Regions from separate parts of the Faecalibacterium faecis genome, predicted to be linked through region 2. Evidence: riboswitches for the same ligand, from Rfam matches in the RefSeq annotation. Region 2 holds a riboswitch; the other holds the start of a gene.

Region 1 (3,400 bases), on a different contig from region 2:
TTCCCGTGCTTCCTCCACACTGTGGACGGAAACGCCGATCATCATACCCTCGCCCACACGGGCGCGCACCTGCGCTGCGGCCATATCCTCCTGCCCCACATGCACGCCCTCGGCGTGGCAGCGGATGGCAATGTCCACATTGTCGTTCACAAAGAACGGCACGCCGTAGCGCTGGCACAGAGCATGGATCTCCACAGCCTCTTTCAGAAAAGCTTCGTCGTCCAGCTCTTTTTCACGCAGCTGCACACAGGTGACACCGCCCTTCAGGGCGCTCTCCACCTGTTCATAGAGGGTCTGTTTGCCCACCCATGCGCGGTCGGTGACGGCATACAGAAGCATGTTCTGCTTATCGCACTTCATAGTTTGCTCCTTCTTCCAGCTGATCCGGGGTCATATTGTAAATGGCATCGATGATATAATTGCGGTAGGTGGAGTTGCCGTCCAGCGGGGTCAGGCGCTTGTGGGCGGTCTCGCCCGCAAGGCCCATGGCGCACACTGCAGCTGCAGCGGCTTCCAGCGGATGGCCGGGGTTTGCGGTGACGAACGCCGCCGTCAGGGCCGAAAGCTGGCAGCCCGTACCGGTGATGCTGCTCATCATAGCATTGCCGTTGCGGATGCAGTAGGCTTTTTCGGCATCCGCCACGATGTCGATGGCACCGGTAATGGCAATAACGGCACCCGTCTGGGCTGCAAAGGCCTTGGCAAAGGCCACGGCAGAATCCAGATTGGCCTCAGTAACTTTATCGGCCACATCGGCATCCACGCCCTTGGTGGTTCCCGCGCCGGAGGCCAGCGTTTTGATCTCCGAGATGTTGCCGCGGATCACGGTGAACTTTACGTCCCTGAGCAGGCGGAAAGCCGTGTCGGTGCGCAGGCGGGATGCACCCGCACCCACCGGGTCCAGCACCACAGGATGGCCCAGCTGGTTTGCCTTTTTGCCCGCCAGTAGCATGCTGGTGATGGTGCGGCTGTTCAGGGTGCCGATGTTGATGTTCAGACCGCCGCAGATGGTGGTGATATCCTCCACCTCGGCGGCATCGTCGGCCATGATGGGCGAAGCACCGCAGGCCAGCACCATGTTGGCGCAGTCGTTCACGGTGACGTAGTTGGTAATGTTATGGATGAGCGGGCAGGTGCGGCGCAGGTTCTCGAATTCTGTTTTGAACATTCGGGTGCCCCTCCGTCAGGAAAGACTGTTCTGCATGGAGCGCAGTGCGCCGGAGCGCTGCAGGCTGTACACCAGCACGCCCGCAATGATGGAACCCACTGCAGTGGAGATGAGGAACGGCACGATGTAGGCATAGAACGCGATGTCGCCGGCGCTCTTGCCCATGAGGAAGATGGCCACCGGGTAAGCGCACAGGCCGCCCAGAATGCTGGTGCCGAACACCTCGCCCACCATGGTGGCAAGGATGTTTTTGGTCTTATGGTACACAAGGCCGCACAGCAGTGCGCCGAACATGCTGCCGGGGAAGGCCATCAGGCTGCCCAGACCCAGCAGATTGCGCAGCAGCGAGGCCACAAAGGCCACGCCCACGCCCCACCACGGGCCAAGCAGCACCGCGCAGGTCACATTGACCATGTGCTGGATGGGTGCACATTTGCTGCCGAACATGGGGAAGCTGAATACGCTGCCCACCACGCACAGAGCGCACAGCATGCCGGCCAGCGCCAGCTTTTTCACAGAGAGTTTTTTCATAAGGCAAGGCTCCTTTCCAAACCTGCGGAAGCAGCAAAAACCATACAGCGCCTCCGCAAACAGCCCGCACCCGGTGCCAGACCCGGCGCAGGAACTATAAGAAGCGGTCGAGACTTGCTGGTCTCCTCTCACGCCGGAACACGGCTTCCCATCGCTGACGGTCACAAAGCTCAGGGCGCTCCCCCTCAGCCCGCTGCGGCACTTCCGCAGAAAAGTACAAGGCATCCTCCTTAATGGTAATAGGTACACAACAAAAAAACAGGAGACACCTTCCGCGGTGCCTCCTGCAAAAAATCATCCATTCTGACTTCCTACGGCGGCATTATCCGCATCAGGTAAAAGGGTCGAAGTTTGGGCACTTCCTCTCAGCCTGCTTTACAAGCTCCCCTGTATTTGATTGTGACTGTATTTTACACCCTTTGCGCACAAATTGCAAGAGGGGGCAAAGGCGCGCACAACGGTGCAAAACGTTTTTCACGCAGGTTTTATTGCAAAAGAAGGTGAAATATGGTATTTTCAAGGTGGACGCATACCCCCCCCGTAAGCAAAAAGGAGGAATTCCGTATGAAGCAGACGACCCTGACCCAAAGGCTGCTTTCGGCCCTCGTGGCGCTGTGCATGGTGCTGAGCGTGTGCGCACCCGCCTTTGCGGATGTGACCGACCCTGATATGGCCAAGGCCGCACAGTGGTGCACCGAGCAGGGCACCATGGCTGCCAAGGGCGACCGCTTTGAACCCGAAGGCTGGACCCCGAAGTTCAAGGTGATCGAAGTGTGGAACAAGACATTCCCCGCAGCCTGATGCCGGCAGTGTGGATGCCGTGCTCGGTTCGGACCTTTTCCGTGAAAATGGGGCTGTTGCAAAATAGCTCTCTGAAAAAATCATGAACAAAACCCGGAACCTTTTCTCGGCCAAAACGGCTCAAAAAGGGTTCCGGGTTTTTGATGTTATGCCGTTTCCGCCTTATCCGTTCCACCCTCTGGCAGAGGGGTCCAGCATTTCGGTGGCAGAGTAAATGAGGGCGTTGCAGATGGCTGCAGCCACATTGCTGCCGCCCTTGCGGCCCATGGCGGCGATGGCAGGCACGCCGTATCGCTCGCAGGCGGCAAACAGTACTTCCTTGCTTTCCACCACATTCACAAACCCCACCGGCACGCCAATGACCAGCGCAGGCCGCAGACCGGCTTCCATTTCCTCCGCAATGGTCAAAAGGGCCGTGGGCGCATTGCCAATGGCCAGAATGGCCCCCGGGTGCTCCCGGGCAGCGCGGTGCATGGCGGCAACGGCACGGGTGGTGCCCGCCTGCTTTGCGGCTTCGGCCACAGCGGGGTCTGCCATGTAGCAGATGGCTTCACCGTTCAGTTTTTTCAGGCCCGGCTTTGTGATGCCCGCCAGCGCCATATTGGTGTCGGTAACGATGAAAGCACCCGCGTGCAGGGCCTTGACTGCGGCTTCCACCGCGCCGGGTGTAAAGCGCAGATTTTTGGCATAGTCGAAATCCGCGGTGGTGTGGATGACCCGCTTGACCACCGCAGCCGTCTCCGGCGGCGGGGTCAGGCCCAGCTCGTCCAATTCCCTTGTGATAATGGAGATGCTCGTCCGTTCAATGTCGGCGGGCAGATGATGCTGCGGTGTCATGTGTTGTCTCCTTTTTGCATTCCCATAGCGGCATAGATGGCGGGCATATCCAGTGCCGCACGC
Region 2 (3,400 bases):
AAAAGAAGTGGTGCTGTACCGCGATATCCCGGCCAGCGATGACCAGATCGTGCAGCGCATCGGAGATGCCGATGCTGTACTTCTGAGCTACACCTCCCGCATGGGCAAAAATGTGATCGAGCGCTGCCCGAATATCCGTTACATCGGCATGTGCTGCAGCCTGTATTCTGAGGAAAGCGCTAATGTGGATATCGCCTACGCCCGCACCCGCGGCATCAAAGTGCTGGGCATCCGGGACTACGGCGACCGCGGCGTTGTGGAGTACGTCCTGCATGAGCTCACCGGCATCCTGCACGGTTTTGGGATGCCCATGCTGCGGGACGAGCCGGTGGAGATCACCGGGCTGAAGGCAGGCATCATCGGGCTGGGTGTGTCCGGCAAAATGATCGCCGACGCGCTGCAGTTCATGGGCGCCGACATTGCCTATTACAGCCGCACCCGCAAGCCGGATGCCGAAGCTGTGGGCATGGCCTATAAGCCGCTGGCACAGCTGCTGACCGAGAGCGAGGTGGTGTTCACCTGCCTGAACAAAAATGTCCTTCTGCTGGGCAAGGACGAATTTGCACAGCTGGGCGCAGGCAAGGTACTGTTCAACACCTCCATCGGCCCGGGCTTTGACTCTGCTGCTCTGGAACAGTGGCTTGCTCTGCCGGGCACCCACTTCTTCTGTGACACCCGTGCCGCTGCCGGCCCGGTGGGTGAAGGCTTCTTTGCCCGTGAGAATGTGCATTGCGCGAATGTTTCTGCCGGACGCACCAAGCAGGCTTTTGTGCTGCTGAGCCAGAAGGTGCTGGCAAATATCCGCACTGCACTGGGAGAATGATATAAAAAGGAAACGCTTCCCGGCCGGGAAGCGTTTCCTTTTAGGCTTTATTCAAAATTGTTGTGATCTCTTCCAGATTCGCCGCAAATCGGATGCCCTGCTGGCGCTGCGGCGTGGAAAGGCCTTTCTCGATCATTTTGGCAAGCAGTGCTTTCAGGCTGTCGTAGTAGCCGTTCAGATCATACAGGATGCAGGGCGCGTCCAACTGGCCCAGCGAGACCTTGGACATTACCTCTGCGATCTCTTCCAGCGTGCCGGTACCGCCGGGGAATGCGATGAAGGCATCGCCCAGCTCGATCATCTTCGTCTTGCGCTCGGTCATGTCCTTGGTGACGATCAGCTCGGTCAGGCCATCGTGCTGCAGCTCCTGCTGCACAAAGAACTGCGGTTCCACACCGGTCACCGTGCCGCCTGCGTCCAGCGCGCTCTGGGCAAGCTGACCCATCAGGCCGCTGCGGGAGCCGCCGTACACAAGGCGGTGCCCGTTTGCACCGATCCAGCTGCCCAGTTCCCGGACAGCTTCCGCCAGCGCAGGATCATTGCCCGCATTTGCTCCAAGATAGACCGTGATGTTCATGGTATTTCCCCCTTTGTTTTTTCCATTTTACCACGCAGCGGGCCGATTGAAAAGGGCCATCCCCTTGCAAATGCAGCGGCACTGTGGTATTCTTGAACGCAGAAAAAGGGAGCCTGCAAAAGCAGGCTGAGAGTGGGCTGTTTGCCCAGACCTGTGACCTGATTTGGACAATGCCAACGTAGGGAGATACTGCTGCTTCAAAGTGCGGAGATGCCTCCTTGCGGGCATTTCCGCATTTTTTGCAAAGGAAGTTGTAACCATGAAAACTGCATTGACGATTGCCGGCAGCGATTCCAGCGGCGGTGCTGGCATCCAGGCCGATATCAAAACCATGACTGCAAACGGCGTGTACGCCATGAGCGCCATTACCGCACTGACTGCCCAGAACACCACAGGTGTGACCGGCATTTTTGAAGCCACGCCCGAATTTCTGGCACAGGAGATCGACGCCATTTTTACCGACATCTACCCGGATGCCGTCAAGATCGGCATGGTATCCTCGGCAGAGCTGATCAGTGTGATCGCCGAAAAGCTGCACACCTACGGCGCAAAGCATATCGTGGTGGACCCGGTGATGGTTGCCACCTCCGGCTCCAAGCTGCTGCGGGACGATGCCGTGCAGGCACTGACCGAAAAGCTGCTGCCCATGGCAGAGGTGGTCACCCCCAACATTCCGGAGACTGAGATCCTTTCCGGCATGAAGATCACCGATGCGGCCGGAATGGAGGCCGCTGCAAAGCTGATCAGCGAGAAATACCACTGTGCCGTGCTGTGCAAGGGTGGCCACCAGATCAACGATGCCGACGACCTTCTGTGGCGGGACGGCTGCGGCAAATGGTTCCGCGGCAAGCGCATTGCAAACCCCAATACCCACGGCACCGGCTGCACCCTATCCAGCGCCATTGCGTCCAATCTGGCAAAGGGCTATGATCTGGATGCATCTGTGGAGCGCGCAAAGGCCTACATTTCCGGCTGTCTTTCTGCCATGCTGGATCTGGGCCATGGCTCCGGCCCCATGAACCACATGTTTGCACTGAAGGGAGAGTTTGTGGGTGAGTGAGCAGACCTTTGTGCAGCAGCTGGTGCAGGAAAGTCTGCCTGTGTGGGAGAAATGTCTGCACTCAGAATTTCTGACCCACCTTGCGGATGGCACACTGGATGAAGCCTGCTTCAAGGGCTACATCGTGGAGGACAGTCTTTACCTGCGGGAATATGCCAAGGTGTTTGCCTGGGGCATGACCAAGGCAAAGGATATGCAGACCATCCGCACCTACTATTCCCTGCTTTCCTTCGTGAATGAGAGCGAGGATGCAGCCCGCCTGCACTATCTCAAGCACTTTGGACTGACCGATGAAGGCATCCAGAGCCTGCCGCTGCGGCCGGAGAACCGTGCCTATGTGGACTCTATGATCGAAGCCGCCAAAAACGGCGAGGGCGCAGCCGAGTGCATGATGGCCTGCCTGCCCTGTATGCTGAGCTATGGCTGGATCTTCCAGAAACTGCTGGAAGAAAAACCTTCCGTGCAGGATACCCTTTATGGTGCACTGGTGGTGGACTATGCTGACAAGGGCTATGAGGCGGCCTGCCGCGACTGGGCCGCGTTTGCAGAAAAAGTCTGCGAAGGCCTGAGCGACGAGCGCCTTGCCCGCTGCCGCGAGATTTTCCATGCCTGTTCGGCGCACGAGCTGAACTTCTGGGCCATGGCAGCTTCCCCGCGCAGTGACCTGTAATTTTTCCTAAAATATAAAATGCACCCGGCCTGTGGGCAGAACCGCAGCAACCGGGTGCATTTGTTTTGTTCAGGGTTTCGTGGCCGCAGCCGCAGGCATGAGCCTTAGTGCCGGAAACAAGGGAGCCCTAAAACAAAAACTTCCCCGGCTCTTCTGCCGAGGGAGTGGAAAAGAAAAACGCCCCTAACAGAAGAACTCTCTTCTGTCAAGGACGAATAAAATTTGGCCTTTTATCCGCGGTGCCACCATGACTTCATGGACATGACCCCA

Evidence for each region. Region 2 has a riboswitch for thiamine pyrophosphate ahead of thiD (bifunctional hydroxymethylpyrimidine kinase/phosphomethylpyrimidine kinase). Riboswitches for the same ligand answer to the same signal wherever they lie in the genome.
Region 1: another riboswitch for thiamine pyrophosphate. It lies ahead of thiW (energy coupling factor transporter S component ThiW); the one in region 2 lies ahead of thiD (bifunctional hydroxymethylpyrimidine kinase/phosphomethylpyrimidine kinase).

The regions. Positions count from the first base shown of each region.
Region 1 covers NZ_JBBMEP010000004.1:20,880-24,279, reverse strand. The annotation lists gene thiE (thiamine phosphate synthase) at 1-360, opposite strand, end outside; gene thiM (hydroxyethylthiazole kinase) at 347-1,168, opposite strand; gene thiW (energy coupling factor transporter S component ThiW) at 1,184-1,699, opposite strand; TPP riboswitch at 1,991-2,098, opposite strand; gene WMO17_RS02810 (hypothetical protein) at 2,264-2,500, shown strand; gene WMO17_RS02805 (precorrin-8X methylmutase) at 2,663-3,337, opposite strand; gene WMO17_RS02800 (cobyric acid synthase) at 3,334-3,400, opposite strand, start outside.
Region 2 covers NZ_JBBMEP010000009.1:88,520-91,919, reverse strand. The annotation lists gene WMO17_RS06390 (NAD(P)-dependent oxidoreductase) at 1-823, shown strand, start outside; gene WMO17_RS06385 (LOG family protein) at 864-1,400, opposite strand; TPP riboswitch at 1,496-1,603, shown strand; gene thiD (bifunctional hydroxymethylpyrimidine kinase/phosphomethylpyrimidine kinase) at 1,660-2,460, shown strand; gene WMO17_RS06375 (thiaminase II/PqqC family protein) at 2,453-3,130, shown strand.